DNA from 2 places in the Bacillus sp. FSL H8-0534 genome. Region 1 is predicted to be linked to the other one. Evidence: riboswitches for the same ligand, from Rfam matches in the RefSeq annotation. Region 1 holds a riboswitch; the other holds the start of a gene.

The links. A riboswitch is a leader RNA that binds a small molecule or an ion and turns the genes downstream of it on or off. The one in region 1 is predicted to bind FMN.
Region 2: another riboswitch for FMN. It lies ahead of MHH71_RS08160 (ECF transporter S component); the one in region 1 lies ahead of ribD (bifunctional diaminohydroxyphosphoribosylaminopyrimidine deaminase/5-amino-6-(5-phosphoribosylamino)uracil reductase RibD).

The regions. Positions count from the first base shown of each region.
Region 1 is NZ_JBBOUC010000001.1:4,490,964-4,499,798, forward strand. Features, by position in the region: gene MHH71_RS22935 (alpha/beta fold hydrolase) at 1-716, shown strand, start outside; gene bioC (malonyl-ACP O-methyltransferase BioC) at 682-1,542, shown strand; gene bioB (biotin synthase BioB) at 1,496-2,494, shown strand; gene MHH71_RS22950 (hypothetical protein) at 2,822-3,052, shown strand; gene MHH71_RS22955 (hypothetical protein) at 3,410-3,730, shown strand; gene ribH (6,7-dimethyl-8-ribityllumazine synthase) at 3,763-4,224, opposite strand; gene MHH71_RS22965 (bifunctional 3,4-dihydroxy-2-butanone-4-phosphate synthase/GTP cyclohydrolase II) at 4,257-5,450, opposite strand; gene ribE (riboflavin synthase) at 5,463-6,107, opposite strand; gene ribD (bifunctional diaminohydroxyphosphoribosylaminopyrimidine deaminase/5-amino-6-(5-phosphoribosylamino)uracil reductase RibD) at 6,089-7,201, opposite strand; FMN riboswitch at 7,510-7,653, opposite strand; gene crcB (fluoride efflux transporter CrcB) at 7,967-8,371, shown strand; gene crcB (fluoride efflux transporter CrcB) at 8,368-8,721, shown strand; gene MHH71_RS22990 (CDGSH iron-sulfur domain-containing protein) at 8,760-8,835, opposite strand, start outside.
Region 2 is NZ_JBBOUC010000001.1:1,549,510-1,558,344, reverse strand. Features, by position in the region: gene MHH71_RS08195 (cytochrome c biogenesis protein ResB) at 1-559, shown strand, start outside; gene ccsB (c-type cytochrome biogenesis protein CcsB) at 574-1,731, shown strand; gene resD (DNA-binding response regulator ResD) at 2,090-2,806, shown strand; gene MHH71_RS08180 (ATP-binding protein) at 2,806-4,581, shown strand; gene MHH71_RS08175 (cob(I)yrinic acid a,c-diamide adenosyltransferase) at 4,998-5,570, shown strand; gene MHH71_RS08170 (peptidoglycan DD-metalloendopeptidase family protein) at 5,654-6,268, shown strand; gene MHH71_RS08165 (hypothetical protein) at 6,298-6,981, opposite strand; FMN riboswitch at 7,248-7,385, shown strand; gene MHH71_RS08160 (ECF transporter S component) at 7,549-8,127, shown strand; gene MHH71_RS08155 (ferredoxin) at 8,245-8,493, opposite strand; gene MHH71_RS08150 (helix-turn-helix domain-containing protein) at 8,813-8,835, shown strand, end outside.

The DNA.
Region 1 (8,835 bases):
TTCCTGGATGGGGGATGGAAAAACAAGTATGGGATCCATTACTTCCATATTTTCAGGAATATTCTGTCTGGCATGTTGAATGGCGTGGTGTAAAAGAACTTAGTGAGTTTGCAGAACGAGTAGCAGAAGCTGCAAGAGGGCAGGATGTGATTTTGATTGGATGGTCACTTGGTGCATTAGCTGCCCTTCAAGCATGTGATAGAGTGCGGGTAAAAGGGATGATTTTAATAGGTGGTACAGCAAAGTTTACAGTGGATGAAAATTACGAGAGTGGATGGAAACTTCCTTTTGTAGAGCGGATTAAAAGAAGTTTAGTGAAGGGAAAGGACCACACATTGGAGCGTTTCTATAAAAGTATGTTTACAAAACAAGAGATAAAAGATAGTGAACAATTTGAAGACATTGCAGAACGTTTTCAAGGTGATTCCATTGAATCTTTACAGCTGGGACTTGATTATTTAATAGAGATGGATATGAGAAGTCAGTTAAAGCATGTAAAGATGCCGGTATTACTTCTTCATGGAGAACAGGATGCGATATGTCCACTATCTGCTGCTCGCTATATACAAGAAAATACGAATGGGGCGCTTAAAGTAATAAATGGAGCTGGGCATGCACTTTGTGTAACTGATTCCGAATATTGCGCAAATGAAATCATCCAGTTTGTAGAGGGGATACAAAATGATCAACAAAACGTTATTACAAAAACGATTTAATGGGGCAGCTGTATCCTATGATCAATATGCAAGTGTACAAAAAAAGATGGCGCAACAATTAATTTCTATAATGAAAAAACACTATCACAAGATGTCGTCCATCCGTATTTTAGAACTCGGATGTGGCACAGGCTATTTGACTGAGCAATTAGCTGTTTCCTTTCCAAATGCAGCAATTACTGCAATTGATTTTGCTGAAAGTATGATTGCTGTTGCGAAAACGAGAAATCACGTGGAATCTGTGACATTTCGGTGTGAAGATATTGAACATCTTACATTAAGTGAGTCATTTGATGTCATTATTTCAAGTGCAACATTTCAATGGCTAAACGATTTGCAAACAACGGTGAAACGTTTATATCATCATCATTTATTTGAGGATGGCTTGTTGTTATTTTCAACATTTGGAGAGCAAACATTTCAAGAACTTCATACGGCATTTCAAAGTGCTAAAGAAGAAAGAAATATGCAAAATGATGCATCTGTTGGACAACATTTTTTAACGAGAGAACAGCTGCAAGATGTATGTGAAAGTGTAACAGGGGATGTTCATGTTTCTGAAACATGTTACATAGAGAAGTTTGCTACAGTTCGTGAGTTTCTGCAATCGATTCGGAAAGTAGGCGCGACGAATAGCAATGCAGAATCTTACTGTCAAAGCCCATCTATCTTTCGAACTATGCTCCGCATATACGAAAAAGATTTCACGGAAGAAGGGGAAATTGTAGCAACGTACCATGCTTTATTTGCGTATATTGAAAAAGAGGGGAAGAGAAGAAATGAAACAAGTACAAACAAAAGTAGATTGGAAGCAAATTGCATCTGAAGTAGTAGAGGGCAGAAGTATAACGAAAGAAGAAGCGATAGCTATTTTAGAAGCAGATGATACAGAAGTATTAGAGATTATGAATGCAGCTTATATCATACGTCATCATCATTTTGGTAAAAAAGTAAAATTAAATATGATTATTAATACGAAATCTGGATTATGCCCAGAAGATTGTGGGTATTGCTCACAGTCTATCGTTTCAGAGGCACCAATCGATAAGTATGCATGGTTAACACAGGAAAAAATTATTGAAGGTGCACACGAAGCAATTCGCCGTAAAGCGGGTACATACTGTATTGTTGCATCTGGTCGTCGTCCAACTGATAAAGAAGTAAATCATGTTATCGGTGCAGTGAAAGAAATCCGTGAAACAACGGATTTGAAAATTTGCTGCTGCTTAGGTTTTTTAAATGAGGATCAAGCAGGACGCTTAGCAGAAGCAGGTGTTCACCGTTATAACCATAACTTAAATACACATGCAAACAATTATGATAGCATTTGCTCAACACATACGTATGATGATCGTGTAGATACAGTAGAAAAAGCAAAGCAAGCGGGTATTTCCCCATGTTCTGGTGCGATTTTTGGAATGGGGGAAACGAAAGAGCAGCGCGTTGAAATTGCGCTTGAATTACAACGTATAGATGCGGATTCTATTCCATGTAACTTCCTTGTTGCTGTAAAAGGAACACCGCTTGAAGGACAGAAAGAATTAACACCAGTAGAATGTTTAAAAGTACTAGCGATGATGCGATTTGTCAATCCATCAAAAGAAATTCGAATTTCCGGTGGCCGCGAAATTAATTTGCGCTCTGTGCAGCCGCTTGGCTTATTCGCAGCAAATTCAATCTTTGTTGGTGATTATTTAACAACAGAGGGGCAAGAGCCAACAGCAGATTGGAATATGATTGAAGATTTAGGGTTTGAGATTGAGGAATGTGCGCTGTAAAAATGAGGGGGAAAGCCCCTTTGTAGATTAGAATAATCGAATAAAGTTTATACAAAACAGCCATTTTTTCATGGAATATTTATGAAAGGATGGCTGTTTTATGGTTTCCATTACAAAGGAAAATATTTTCTTTTGTGTACAAACACCTTTTTCCACTAACAAATAACACATATGGAAAATAAAGGAGGGGTGATTGAAATAAAAAGGTAAATAAAAAAATATTTCGATTATATTGTGATTGGTGCTGGAACTACCGGAGGGGTAATCGCTAAAGAATTGACAGATGATAAATGTACTTCCGTGCTAGTTCTTGAAGCAGGGACAAATATGACGAATCAATTAAGTAATCCTTCTGTGGTGAATGCACTTACCTTAGCTACTGATAATAAGTTTTTATTTAATATTTTGTCTAAAATAGAGCAAGTAATTGGGCGGCAACTTAGATTGCCAGATGGTAATCCTTCTATGCCTGCACAGATAATCGCTTTAAATGCAGTGCGATTTATTCAAGAAGATTTTTGCCCATATAGTATGGATGACAGTGATCTTGAATGTTAGGAAGATTAATAATTAAATGTTAAAAAAGTCGTTTTTTCTTGTGAACGTTTTCTATTACTTCGTCTTAATTAAGCAATAATTGTGAAATATTAACATTAGCTTTCTTAGAAATTTAGCTTATTTCAACACCGTTCAAGTTTTGAACGATGTTACTTAATTAAGAGATGAATAAAAATTGATTGTAGCTTTATGAATGTAGTCTTTCGTGAAATTTTATTGTAAATAAAATGTAATAAAGTACCTCTAGTCCTTCAGATAAGTAGCTTTTTAGTAAAAAATTTAATTGTGTGGGCGAATTTTCCACCCTGTAATTGTACATAGTAAAGGTGTAATTTATTTCGGGTTGGAGGATTTCAAATGCACAAATATATACTAGCTATTATGACCTTTCTTATTTTATTAAAGGCAATAAGCACCGATCCTGTTAAGGCAGCTGAAAATCCGGAACAGAAAGAAATGCAGCAAAGAATCGAACAGCATTTTCGAACAAAAGCTGAGCATTTTGGTATTGAAACTGAAGGGAAGGATCTAAAAGAAGTAAGAAAAGAGCTACATATTGTAGAGGAAGAAAAGAAGCGAGAAAATGTCTGGAAAACAGCTCAAAATCTTCGTATTAAGACAGAAGGAAAAACGATGGCTGAATTGATAAAAGATGTGCGGAAAAAAGTGGGAAAATAAATAGAAGAAAAAAGAGGCGAAAGCCTCTTTTTTTATGCCCATTGTTTTGATAAATGAGCCATTTCAATCGCAGCAACTGCAGATTCATATCCTTTGTTGCCAGCTTTTGTACCAGCACGTTCAATTGCTTGTTCAATTGTTTCAGTCGTTAATACGCCGAAAATAACTGGGATGTCTGCTTGTAATGATAAAGAGGCAACACCTTTTGCAACTTCATTACAAACATAATCATAATGAGTTGTAGCACCGCGAATGACTGTACCTAGTGTAATGACAGCATCGTATTTGCCGCTGTTTGCCATTTTCTTTGCGATTAATGGGATTTCAAATGCGCCTGGAACCCATGCAACATCAATATCATTTTCTTCTACACCATGTCGTTTTAAACCGTCTAGTGCACCGCCTAGTAGTTTGCTCGTAATAAATTCATTGAAACGTCCAACAACAATCCCTACTTTTAATCCTGTACCAACTAAATGACCTTCGAATACCATAATATATCTCTCCTTTAATTATAATTAATAGATTATAAGTTTAATAGGTGACCTAATTTTTCTACCTTTGTTTGTAAATATGTTTTGTTTTCTTCTTTTGTTGGCATTTGCAATGGTACGCGTTCGACAACTTCTAAATCATAACCTTGCAAACCTGCGATTTTTCTTGGATTATTCGTTAATAAACGCAATTGCTGTAACCCTAGATCTTTTAAGATTTGGGCACCAATACCGTAATCGCGAAGATCGGCAGGAAATCCTAGTTTTTCATTTGCCTCAACAGTATCTAATCCTTCTTCTTGTAATTTGTATGCACGGAGCTTATTCAGCAAGCCAATCCCGCGGCCTTCTTGGCGCATATAAAGAAGAATACCTTTTCCTTCGCGTTCAATTTGAGAAAGAGCAGCATGAAGCTGTGGACCACAGTCACAGCGGCATGAACCGAAAACATCGCCAGTTAAACATTCAGAATGCAAACGAACGAGAACAGGTTCACCAGTAGAAATGTCTCCTTTTACGAGAGCGATATGTTCTTTCTGATCCAATGAGTTGGAATAACCGATTGCATGAAATGTACCGAAATCTGTCGGTAATGTAATTTCAATCTCCCTTGTCACGAGCGTTTCATGATGGCGGCGATAGGCGATTAAATCTTCAATCGTAATCATTTTTATATTAAATTGTTTTGCAACTTGTACTAAATCAGGAACACGTGCCATCGTGCCGTCTTCATTTATAATTTCACAAATAACTCCGGCTGGTTCTGCGCCACATAATTTTGCTAAATCAACAGCTGCCTCTGTATGCCCAGCGCGGCGCAGGACTCCACCTTCTTTGGCGATTAAAGGAAAGATATGACCCGGACGATTAAAATCTGTTCCTTTTGAATCCGGATTTAATAATTCGCGCACAGTCGTTGCACGTTCGTAAGCACTAATACCTGTTGTTGTAGAAATATGGTCAACGCTTACTGTAAACGCAGTATGATGAGAATCTGTATTATGAGAAACCATAGGCTCTAACTGTAAGCGTTCCGCATATTGTTCTGTAATCGGTACACAGACAAGGCCACGGCCATGTGTAATCATAAAATTAATTGTTTCTGGTGTAATGTTCTCTGCTAAAGCGATGAAATCTCCTTCGTTTTCACGGCTTTCATCATCACATACGATGACGACTTTTCCTTGTTTTAAATCTTCTAGTGCTTCTTCAATACGATGAAACATTGTGCTTCCTCCTTATAGAAATCCGTTTTCTTGTAAAAAGCTTTCTGTAACTGAAGTGCTTCGCTTTGTTGGCTTTGAAATAAAACGTTCGATATATTTTCCAATCATGTCACATTCAATATTCACAATATCTCCCGCCGCTTTTTTACCAATGATAGATTCGCTTACGGTATGTGGAATGAGCGAGATTGTAATGGAAGATTCATCTATATCAAATATTGTTAAACTTGTGCCATCAACAGCAATGGACCCTTTTTGTAAACAATAACGGAGTAAATCATCTGGAATTCCAATTTTGTAATATATAGCATTGTAGTGCTGTTTTTTATTTAAAATGGTTCCAATTCCATCGATATGCCCTGTGACGAAATGTCCACCAAAGCGTCCGTTTGCAGCCATTGCTCGTTCTAAATTTACTTTAGAACTGGTGCCGAGCATACGTAATGATGTCGCTCGCACCGTTTCAGGCATCGCATCAACAGTAAAAGAAGACGCTGTAAAAGAAGTGACGGTTAAACAGATCCCATTTACAGCAATACTGTCTCCTAGTTTTACGTCTGACAAGATTGTGTTTGCTGTAATTGTTAGCTTCATCGCTTCTCCGCTTTGCCTGATATTCGAAACAGTTCCAAGTTCTTCTACAATTCCTGTAAACATGCAGGCACCTCATTTCGCACACTAGCAACGATTTTTATATCATCACCAATTTGTTTCATCTCTTGAATTTGCAAGGAAATTGCATCTTGCAGTTTTATAAAGCCGGTGCCACCAAACATAGTTGGAGCATCTTTTCCGCCGATTAATTTTGGACTTATATAGGTCACAATTTCATTGAAACACTTTGTTTCTAAAAAGCTCGCGTGTACCGATTGTCCACCTTCAACAAAGAGTGAAAGGATTTGTTTCTCACCGAGAAGGAGGAGAAGGTCGCGTATTTCAATTTGGCTCGTCTTCATTTGAAGTACAGATACCGCCTGAGATTCGTAGCCCGCTATTTTTTCTTTATTTACATCTTTTCCAACAATAATCCATGTTGGTGCCATCTCGTCTGTAATGACATGAGAGGATAGCGGAGTTCGTAAATGTGTATCTAAAATAATACGAATCGGATGCTTGCCGCCGTTTGGAAGGCGTGTTGTTAAAGATGGATTATCAGCTATGACAGTATTCACTCCGATAAGGATGGCATCGTGCGTATGACGATATTGATGGACATCTGTACGAGCAACTTCACCTGTAATCCATTTGCTTTCCCCGGTAGTAGTTGCTATTTTTCCATCTAAACTCATCGCTGTTTTTATTGTTACAAACGGCAGTTTCGTTTTCATATAGTGGAAAAAGTACCGGTTTAATGCGGTGGCCTCTTCTTCGAGAACACCAGTAGTTACGCTAATACCAGCTTTTTGCAAACGTTTTGCACCGCTACCTGAAACGAGCGGATTGCAATCAAGTGTGGCAATTACAACACGTTTCACCTTTTTTTCAATAAGTAGATCGCAGCACGGTGGAGTTTTTCCAAAGTGACTACACGGCTCTAACGTTACATATACAGTGGAGCCGTTTGCTTTATCACCGGCCATGCGAAGAGCGTGAACTTCAGCGTGTTCTTCGCCTGCAAGCAGATGCGCTCCCATTCCAACGATGTTTCCATCTTTTACAACAACAGCACCGACCATTGGATTTGGACTTGTTTGACCTGCAGTACTTTGTGCTAATTGCAAGGCAATCCTCATATATTCTTGGTCTGTCATTCTTTTCACCTCTCCTAAGAAAAATCAAAAAACCCCAAGGATAATAGTATCCTTGGGGTTTGGGAGACGTGATTTCTAGTAATATAGTTCGAATACGAGAGTATAGGAAAGAAGCCTAACGATAATTGATATTTTTGCACGAGAAAAAAGCCTAGCAAACTATCAATTTTTTATACGCTAGTCGTATCTTTTTATTTCAGCATAGAAAAATAGGTATATGAAATAAAACATATACAGTGATTCAAAACGAATCAGTAAAAATGTGTACGCCAAAATAAAAGTGTATTCGCTATATAAGCACTAGAAAACATATCCTTCTCCCATCCAGACTATACTGTCGGCCCTAGAATTTCACTAGATCCACCGTTTCCGAGTTGGAAACGGGTCACGGACTTAGAAGTGTGCACTTCATCACCGCCGGTTGGGAATTTCACCCGACCCCGAAGGATGCTGTTTGCTCACATTATAGCACAAAAAAGAAAAAGGGATAGTAAAAAATATTCGAATGTGAAGAATTGTATGAAAATGAAGGGGGAAATTAATTTTGTTATACTATATAAATACAAATTGAAAACTTGATAGAAAACCTTTTCTTTTTAGGGGAGGAGAGAGAGTCCGAGGCGGTTCACCCCATGCCATGTTAAACAAAAGGAGAAAATAAATGGAGGTCTGCTTTTGTTTTCATAGCCGCGACTTAAATGTTGGAGAATCAAAATGTATATATAGTATGGGAAAGATTTCAGTATATGTAAACGAGGTGGAAATATGAAATATATTGCAGTAGGAATCGGTGGTATTGTTGGAGCTTTAGCACGATACGAATTAGGACAATGGGCTGGTATTCATTCAGTCGATTCTTTTCCGCTGGCAACATGGTCAGCGAATATGATTGGTAGTTTTTTATTGGCATTTTTAACGATGTATTTGTTTCGTATGAAACATGTTTCACAAGTGATAATGAGTAGCATTGGAACAGGAATGATTGGTTCTTTTACCACTTTTTCAACATTTAACGTAGAGACGTTGAAATTCATGCAGCATGAAGCGTTTCTTATGGCATTTTATTATGTAAGTACAAGTGTAGTTGGAGGATTGCTCTTTTCTTTATTTGGATTTTATCTTGGAAATGCATTATATGAAAAAAGCATGAAGAAAGAAGGAGCACTATGAATATATTGCTTGTAGGAATCGGTGGTTTTTTTGGAGCAATTGCTAGATTTTCTATTAGTAATGCAATGAAAGAAAAGTACGGAAGCTTGTTTCCATATGGAACACTATTTGTAAATATATTAGGCTCATTTTTACTAGGTCTATTGTATGGAGCTGAGGTGAGTAGTACATGGCTATTATTATGCGGAACAGGATTTATGGGAGCATTTACTACTTTTTCAACATTTAAACTTGAAATTGTTCAATTGATACATAAGCGAGAAGGACAAAAGGCTGTATTGTATTTAATAATGAGTTATATGCTAGGCATTTTTTCAGCATTTTTAGGTTTTTATATAGGGCATATATAAGAAGCGCGCGCAAGTCATTGCGCGTGCTTCTTATATCATTATTCTCCCTTTGGTGCTCGAACAACAGATTCAAATATGCCTTTATGCGAAGCGTCGCAATAAGGCATATTTTTT
Region 2 (8,835 bases), 2.9 Mb from region 1:
AAAAGACAATCAGAAAAAATGGAAACCCATTAAAGTTAACTTAGAAAATCCAAAAGAAACATACGATTTAGGAGATGGGTATTCTATAAAATTATTAAGTTATTTTCCTGATTTTTATTTTGATGAGAATGGTCAGCCCAATACAAAAACAAAGATTCCGAACAACCCAGCTTTCGTTTTTAAAATGTTTACACCAGAGACGCCAGAAGGAGAAGTGAGTTTTGTAGGTATACAACAAAACATAGAACCAGAAGGAAATAATCAATATAAAATGACCTTTGCAGGAGTAGAAATGCGAAATGCAACGGGGCTTATTGTGAGAAAAGATTTGACACTATGGATTCTTGGAATCGGAGGATTTATCTTCATGGTTGGTGTGATTCAAGGGATGTATTGGAATCATCGTCGTATCTGGATACAACGTGTTAAAGATGAATGGTGGATTGCTGGCCATACAAATAAAAACTGGTTTGGCTTGCGGAAAGATATTGAGAAAGTGCTTGAAGGAACAACAATTCCACAACCATACGACAAAGTAAATGATCAAAAAATTAGTTGAGGTGGGGAGAATATATGGTGCAAATCAGCAGTAATTTCTTATTTGCCGCTTTCATCTTCTATTTAATTGCAACACTGTTCTTCGGGGGGGCGATTAAAGAAAAAGGTCGGAAGTGGGCAAATATAGGTATAACCATAACAATTTTAGGATTTGTCGCTCAAACTGTATACTTTGTAACAAGGTGGATCGCTTCAGGGCATGCACCAGTAAGTAATTTCTTTGAGTTTGGTACATTCTTCGGCATGATGCTTGTTGGTGCTTTTATTGTTATGTATTTCATGTATCGTGTAAGCATAGTCGGATTATTCGCTTTACCAGTAGCCCTTTTGTTAATTGCATATGCAAGTATGTTTCCGAGAGAAATTTCACCGCTTATTCCATCGTTGAAAAGTAATTGGCTACATATTCATGTAACAACGGCCGCAGCTGGACAAGCTATTTTAGCAATTAGTTTTATTACAGGTGTCATATATTTGCTTAAAAATGTAGATCAGTCAAAAAGGACGAAACGGACATTTTGGTTAGAAACAGTTGTGTTTACACTCGTTTGCGCTGTCGGATTCATAGCGGTAACAACAGTTTATTCGGCAACAAAATATGAAGCAAAGTTTCAATGGGTGGATAAAAATGAACAAAAAGTCGAGATGAAATATAATCTGCCTGCACTAGTTGGACCCCATGAAGGGAAGTTAATAACAACTGGAAAACTTGAACCGATTGCAGAAATGCCTGCTATAATAAATGCAAAGAAATTAAATACAGTAATTTGGTCACTGCTTATTGGAACGGGACTATATATTGTATTAAGATTAATTTTACGAAAAAGAGTATCAGCAGCCCTTCAGCCAGTAGTGAAAAACGTTAACAGTGATTTACTTGATGAAATTGGATATCGATCTATTGCAATTGGATTCCCAGTCTTTACGTTAGGAGCGTTAATTTTTGCGATGATTTGGGCGCAAATTGCGTGGACACGTTTTTGGGGATGGGATCCAAAAGAGGTATGGGCGCTCATTACATGGCTCTTTTATGCTGCAGTTTTGCATTTACGTTTATCTAAAGGATGGCATGGTGAGAAGTCAGCATGGCTTGCGGTAATTGGATTTGCGATTATCATGTTTAATTTTATAGCGGTAAACTTAATTATTGCTGGTTTGCACTCATATGCGTAAGGTTTTACCTCTTTTTTGGAGGGGGAGTACACGATTCAGTGAAGCATGATAAAATAGGAAAGTGGTTGTCACTTTCCTATTTTATTTTTGCCAATTTCTTTTCTTTTTTGAGAAAAACATGGCAAAATAAAGGCTGATTTTGTAAAATGATGTCGGGGCCTAAATGTCCTGTTCAAGAAAAATACATATTTTTGGAAAAGAAATGAACAAATTTTATTATTCTTGTGAAGTATAATGTCTAAGGTGGAAGACTAACATTTTAGAATTATCTATTATGAGATAAGAGTAAAAATCGTATTACATCATAGAAAGGTAGGTGTGAACCGTTGTCATGTTTTTTTACGGGCAGCGGGAAGCAATGGAAAATGAACCAAGAATTTTAATTGTAGATGATGAAGATCGTATTCGCCGTTTATTAAAAATGTATTTAGAAAGAGAACAATATACGATTGATGAGGCTGATAATGGTGATACAGCTTTAGAAAAAGCATTGCAAAATGATTATGATTTAATCTTATTAGACATCATGATGCCTGGAAAAGATGGGATTGAAGTATGTAAAGGAATTCGTGAGAAAAAAGCAACACCAATTATTATGCTGACAGCTAAAGGTGAAGAAGTAAACAGGGTGCAAGGATTTGAAGTTGGCTCGGATGATTATATCGTAAAGCCGTTTAGTCCACGTGAAGTAGTCCTTCGTGTAAAAGCGGTCTTGCGACGTTCTGTGACAACAACATTCTTTACACAAGATACAATAACAAAAGATATTATTGTATTCCCGCATTTAACAATTGATAACGATGCGCATCGCGTTACTGCTGATGGTGATGAAGTCAATTTAACACCAAAGGAATATGAATTGTTACTATTTTTAGCAAAGGCTCCTGATAAAGTATTTGATCGTGAGCAATTATTAAAAGAGGTATGGCAATATGAATTCTTTGGAGACCTGCGTACAGTAGATACGCACGTAAAGCGTTTACGTGAAAAATTAAGTAAAAAATCAGCTGATGCAGCGAAGATGATCGTAACTGTATGGGGTGTTGGTTATAAGTTTGAGGTTGTGAACGACTGATGCTTTGGAGAAGTGTAGTAGGAAAGCTATGGATGACCATATTGCTTCTTGTTTCATTTGTTCTTGGCTTTGTTGCCATTTTGCTTTCGCAGTTTTTTGATAATTACTATATTGAAATGAGTGAAAACAGGCTTACAAAAGTAGCGACAAGTGTTTCGGAATTAATTGAAGAAGGTGCAGACGAAAAAACGATTGAGAATATCGCGTATAAGTTTGCTGATCCGCTCTCACGAATTATTATTGTAAAAGGGGATCATGAAGTTTCTTCTTCACCGAAACAAGAAGGATTGGTAGATCTTACAATAGAAGATCTGAAAAAGGATAAAGATTTAGCAGCTGTTTTTATAGATAAAAAAGAAAATAAAGAAAAAATAAAAAAAGTGTCTGATGACAAAACGAAGAAGAACTCTGAAAATGATATTATGATTGTTGGCAAGCCGCTGCAATCATCAAATCATAGTGCGGTGTTTGTGTATCAATCATTGCAAGTTCCAAAACAAGGTATGGAAAAAGCGACAGATTTTATTTTTTTATCAGCGGGAATTGCGATTATTTTAACAACGTTCTTTGCATTTTTCTTATCGACACGAATTACAGCTCCACTTCGTAAAATGCGTGAAGTGGCCTTTGAAGTAGCGCGCGGGAAATTTGATACGAAAGCACCTATGGTTTCGCAAGACGAAATAGGAGAGCTAGCAACGGCGTTAAATCAAATGGGAAAACAATTAAAGTTTAATATTAATGCACTACAGCAAGAAAAAGAACAACTTTCTAGTATTTTAAGCAGTATGGCAGATGGGGTTGTAACGCTAAATCAAGAGTGTGAGGTTGTTGTTATCAATCCACCGGCGGAGCATTTTTTACAAGTTTGGCAAGAAGAAAAAGAGTTGGAATTAAGTAGGAATTTACCGCCGGAACTTGTTGAGTTGTTTCATCTTGTAGTAGAAAGTGAGCAACAGCAAGTCATTGAAATTAATTTACAAAAGGGTAACTACGTTGTCCTTATGACGCCGCTATATAATCAAACAAAAATTCGCGGTGCTGTGGCGGTGCTTCGTGATATGACAGAAGAACGTCGCCTTGAAAAAATGCGTCAAGATTTTATTGCGAATGTGTCTCATGAATTGCGCACACCGATGGTTATGCTCCAAGGGTATAGTGAGGCAATCTTGGATGATATTGTTCAAACAAAAGAAGAAATAAATGAATTTGTACAAATTATTTATGATGAGTCAGTTCGTTTAGGTCGCCTTGTGAATGAGCTTTTAGATTTAGCGCGTATGGAAAGTGGTCATGTTGAATTGCATATATCTGAAGTGGATATTCATCCATTTGTTGAGAAGATTGGACGCAAATTTCAAGGGATTGCAAAAGAAAAAAATGTGCGGTTAACAGTTGATTTCCGTAATCCAATTGAGCAACATTCGTTTGATCCAGATCGTATGGAGCAAGTATTAACGAACTTAATTGACAATGCAATCAGGCATACAAATGCAGGTGGTCATGTTGAGCTTATTATTGATACGAAAAATAATGGACTCATGTTTGAAGTGCAAGATTCAGGTGCTGGTATTCCTGAAGAAGACATTCCGTTCTTGTTTGATCGTTTTTATAAAGCTGATAAAGCAAGAACACGTGGGAAAACAGGTGGTACTGGTTTAGGGCTTGCAATTGCTAAAAACATTGTACAAGGGCATAATGGTAAAGTTTCTATATCAAGTGTCGTTGGAGAAGGAACAATATTCTCTGTATATTTACCAGGTCAATCAATATAAGTGATATTGTTGTGAGTCAATACTGAAGTTCTAGTATTTTTTATTCTTTTTGAGTTTATAATATTTTCTCAATGGAATGAAGAATATTAGAGCTTTTTGTTTTATTGTACTATTTGTAGATGGTAGTCTCTCTATGAAAGTTGATTGAAAGACAAGAAGCTTAGACTAAGGAAAGAATAAATCCATGTTGATTTGCTGGCATATAAGTCACGGCTATGAAAATAAAAGAAGGTCTCCGCTCATTTTCTCCTTCTGTTCTCACATGGCATGGGGCTAAAAGGTACTGACCGTTTCTACGCATGGTCGGATGCTCTCTCCCATCAAAAAAAGAAAGGTTTAAGTCGTTTTTTTCAATGTATACTTACATTTGATGGATCGTGTAATGAATAAAAATTTAAAAGAGAGGTGTAGAATATTTGAAACTATATACGAAAACAGGAGATAAAGGACAAACGAGTATTATAGGTGGACGAGTTGATAAAGATCATATTCGTGTAGAAGCATATGGAACAATTGATGAGGCGAATTCTCATATTGGATATGCGATGACTATGCTTCAAGAAGAATGCTTTCAAGACATACATGAGGAGCTTGAAAAGATTCAGCATGAATTGTTTGATTGCGGTGGAGATTTAGCAATTGTGCAGCAAAAATTACCTTATAAAGTAACAGAAGAAATGGTCATATATTTAGAAGGACGAATTGATCACTACATAGAAGAAGCGCCACCATTAGAGTGTTTTATTTTACCTGGCGGGAGCCCAGCATCTGCGGTGACCCATGTTGCACGTACGGTAACGCGGAGAGCTGAGCGCTATATTGTATCATTAGGAAAGCAAGAGGAAATAAATGAAGTTGTATTACGATATGTCAATCGATTATCTGATTATTTATTCGCAATAGCTAGGGTGATAAATGCTCGCCTTATGGTGAAAGATGTTGAATATAAACGAAGTGCAATTGGTTTTCGTAAAAAGGAAGTGGAGTAATTCACTTTCTTTTTTGTATACTTTTTTCCGTAATATACCACAATAGAGAAAGTGTGGCGGTTATTAAAAAACGGAGGATGTATATGAAAGGCTTAAAAGTCGGGATACTTGTCTTTGGATTGTTTTTTAGTTCTCAATTATATGCTTATGCTGAGGACGGACGATGGACATGGCCGGTAGATGGAAGAATTAGTGACTATTTTGGAACAAGAAATGGAAAACACTATGGTATTGATATAGCTGCTCCAATCGGAACACCGATTGCCGCTATTCGAGGTGGAACGGTGACAAAATCCTATTTTTCAAATAGTTATGGAAATGTAGTGTTTATTAAGCATGGAGAATATGAGGCCGTTTACGCCCATCTAAATAAGAGATATGTATTTCAAGGGAATCATATTACAAGAGGTGAGGTAATTGGTGAAGTGGGAAACACAGGTGAATCACGAGGTGCACATCTGCACTTAGAAGTTCATAAAGGTGCTTGGACATTTGGGAAAAGAAATGCAATGAATCCATTGTTTGTTTTAAATGGAGAAAGGGATCAAGTGGTTTCATCATCGATGTATATTGTGCAAAAAGGGGATACATTGGTCAGTATTGCCCGTAAGTTTGGCATGACTGTTCATGAGATAAAAGTAAAAAATGCATTACAACAAGATCGAATTTATCCAAATCAAAAATTATATATGAATTAAAAAAAGGGCTAGTAGGACTAGCTCTTTTTTTACCAAAAAATAAAGACACATATAAATCCAGAAATGGCTAAATAGCTATAATAATAAAAGACCTTTGTCCTTGTTTTTTCCTTCGTTCGAAATAATACAATGGTTGGTTCGATTAGTCCAATTGTAAAGCAAAGTAGACCAAGGAGCATACAGCCGATAGAAAACGAATACAAGGCAACTTGTACTTGAAATGGAATTATCCACTTTAATAAAAATGCAATAAGTGCTGTATAACAAATGCTGCCTATATATTTGTTTAAAGTTGTATTGGAACGAAAACCAGGAAGCTTTTTCAAAAAGGATCGGGAAACAACTTCTGTTTGTAAAGAAGTATGTTCTTTAATTATTTTTTGGGCCTCTTTCCCTTTATGAAAGAGAGAGAGAATCCAATTTCGTTTTCCTTGGAAAACAAATTGTGATGTTGTTAAATAGTGATCAATTTTCACTTTATCCCAACTTTTCCACAGGTGACGCTCGCGTAGCTTTAGTTTACTTTCTGTTGTTTTATCATACTGATATACACTAATTCCTTCTTTGTCAAAAGTAGCATAGTATGTTTCTCTTGAAAATGTGCCTAAATCAATTGGACAGTAGAAAAGTAATTCCTTTTTTAAATAAAAGTATTCTTTTCTTAAGTTTTTTTTCATCGTTTCTTGAATAGAGTGTCTTTTTTCTTTCTTCATGACATTTCCTCCGTATTAAGAAAATGCTCTTATCTTAACAATTCAACATCTTATCACTTTTCTGTATGAATGACTAGGGAATTACGCAGGAAAAAGTCAGATTGTAAAAAATATGGATTGTGTTGTCAAATAATTCGATAGCTTTTTTATTGAGTATTAATAAGACAAATCTTATATAGAACGATGCTTACTATTCGTAAGTTATAAACATTTTTATTCACAACTGTATGATGTTGTTGTATAATGGTGAAGAAAATAGAATATCGGTCTATCTTCGGGGCAGGGTGAAAATCCCGACCGGCGGTGATGAACAGTTGCTTTTCGTTCTAAGCCCGCGAGCCGTTAAGGCAGGATTTGGTGAGATTCCAAAGCCGACAGTACAGTCTGGATGGGAGAAGATGGAGGTTCAAGCGTTCAAAAAAGATAGCTCTTTGAACGTCTGTTTGATGTGCCTAAAAATTCTCCCTTTGTGTAAACCACAAAGGGTTTTTTCGTATCATGAAAAAATAGGCATAGCAGAACCTTTCCACTTTCCATGAGATGATCGATGGAAAAGGAGAGAGAATGATGAAACAAAAAAACAGTGTAGTACAAATGGTGAGTGTAGCGATGCTTAGTAGTATTGCGTATTTGCTTATGATGTTGGATTTTCCATTTCCAGGACTTCCGCCATTTTTAAAAATTGACTTTAGTGATGTGCCAGCTTTAATTGCAGCGATTATTTTTAGTCCGATTGCAGGTGTAGTTGTAGAAGGGATAAAAAATATCCTTCACTATGGGATTCAAGGAAGTTTAACCGGAGTTCCGGTTGGAGAGGTAGCTAATTTCATTGCGGGATGTCTATTTATTGGTCCAGCGGCATTCTTATTTCGTAAGCATCGCACAGTAAAAAGTTTAACAACAGGGTTAATGTTAGGAACGGTTGCTATGTCTATCATTATGAGTGTGTTAAATTATTTCATTATTTTACCAGCGTACACTTGGTTTTTAAATCAGCCTGCTATGTCTAGCAGTGGTATGCGACAAATGATTGTAGCGGCAATTCTACCATTTAATTTAATTAAAGGAATTGTTGTAACAGTTGTGTTTGTAGCGCTGTTTTCACGTTTAAAAGTATGGGTATTTGCAAAAATGAAAAATGCATAGAAATTTTGGCCATCAGAGGAGAGAATATCGCTGATGGCTTTTTAAATTGTAAGTTAGATGAATAACAAAAAATCCCCCTCATAAAATGAGGGGGATTTTTTGAAGTTAATAAAAAGACTATTCGAATTTTAAAGCGTCGCCATCGAATGATTCGTCAGCAACTTTAATTGAGTCAGTTGGACAACCTTCAAATGCGTCCATCATGTCGTCAATTAATACATCTGGAATTTCAACGATACCTTGGTTATCATCTAATGTTACAAATGCAATACCTTCATCATCGTAATCATAAATGTCTGGTGCAGCAGCTCCGCAAGCTCCGCATGCGATGCAAGTGTCTTTATCAACAATTGTATATTTTGCCATATTCTTTTCCCTCCTGATAATATGTATGTGAAAATATTCGCTATAAAAATTATAACCTTATTGTAAAACGGTTTTTCAAACTTTTCAACATAAAATTATAATGATAATGCTTATCAATTAGAGTGTCAACTTATTTTTGATTTATTTCACAAGATTTTCAAAATGCCTAAATGCTGTACAGTTTGATACAATAGAAAATATAAAGTGAAACTTCTATCAGTGGGGTTCTCTTCATCGCTATCGATAGAAAGCTTTCACCAATCGGGCTTTTACTGTCAGCAAATAGCGGGATAAATGTAATTGAAAGGTGGAAGCGGTGATGCAGTTACAATATACTTTACT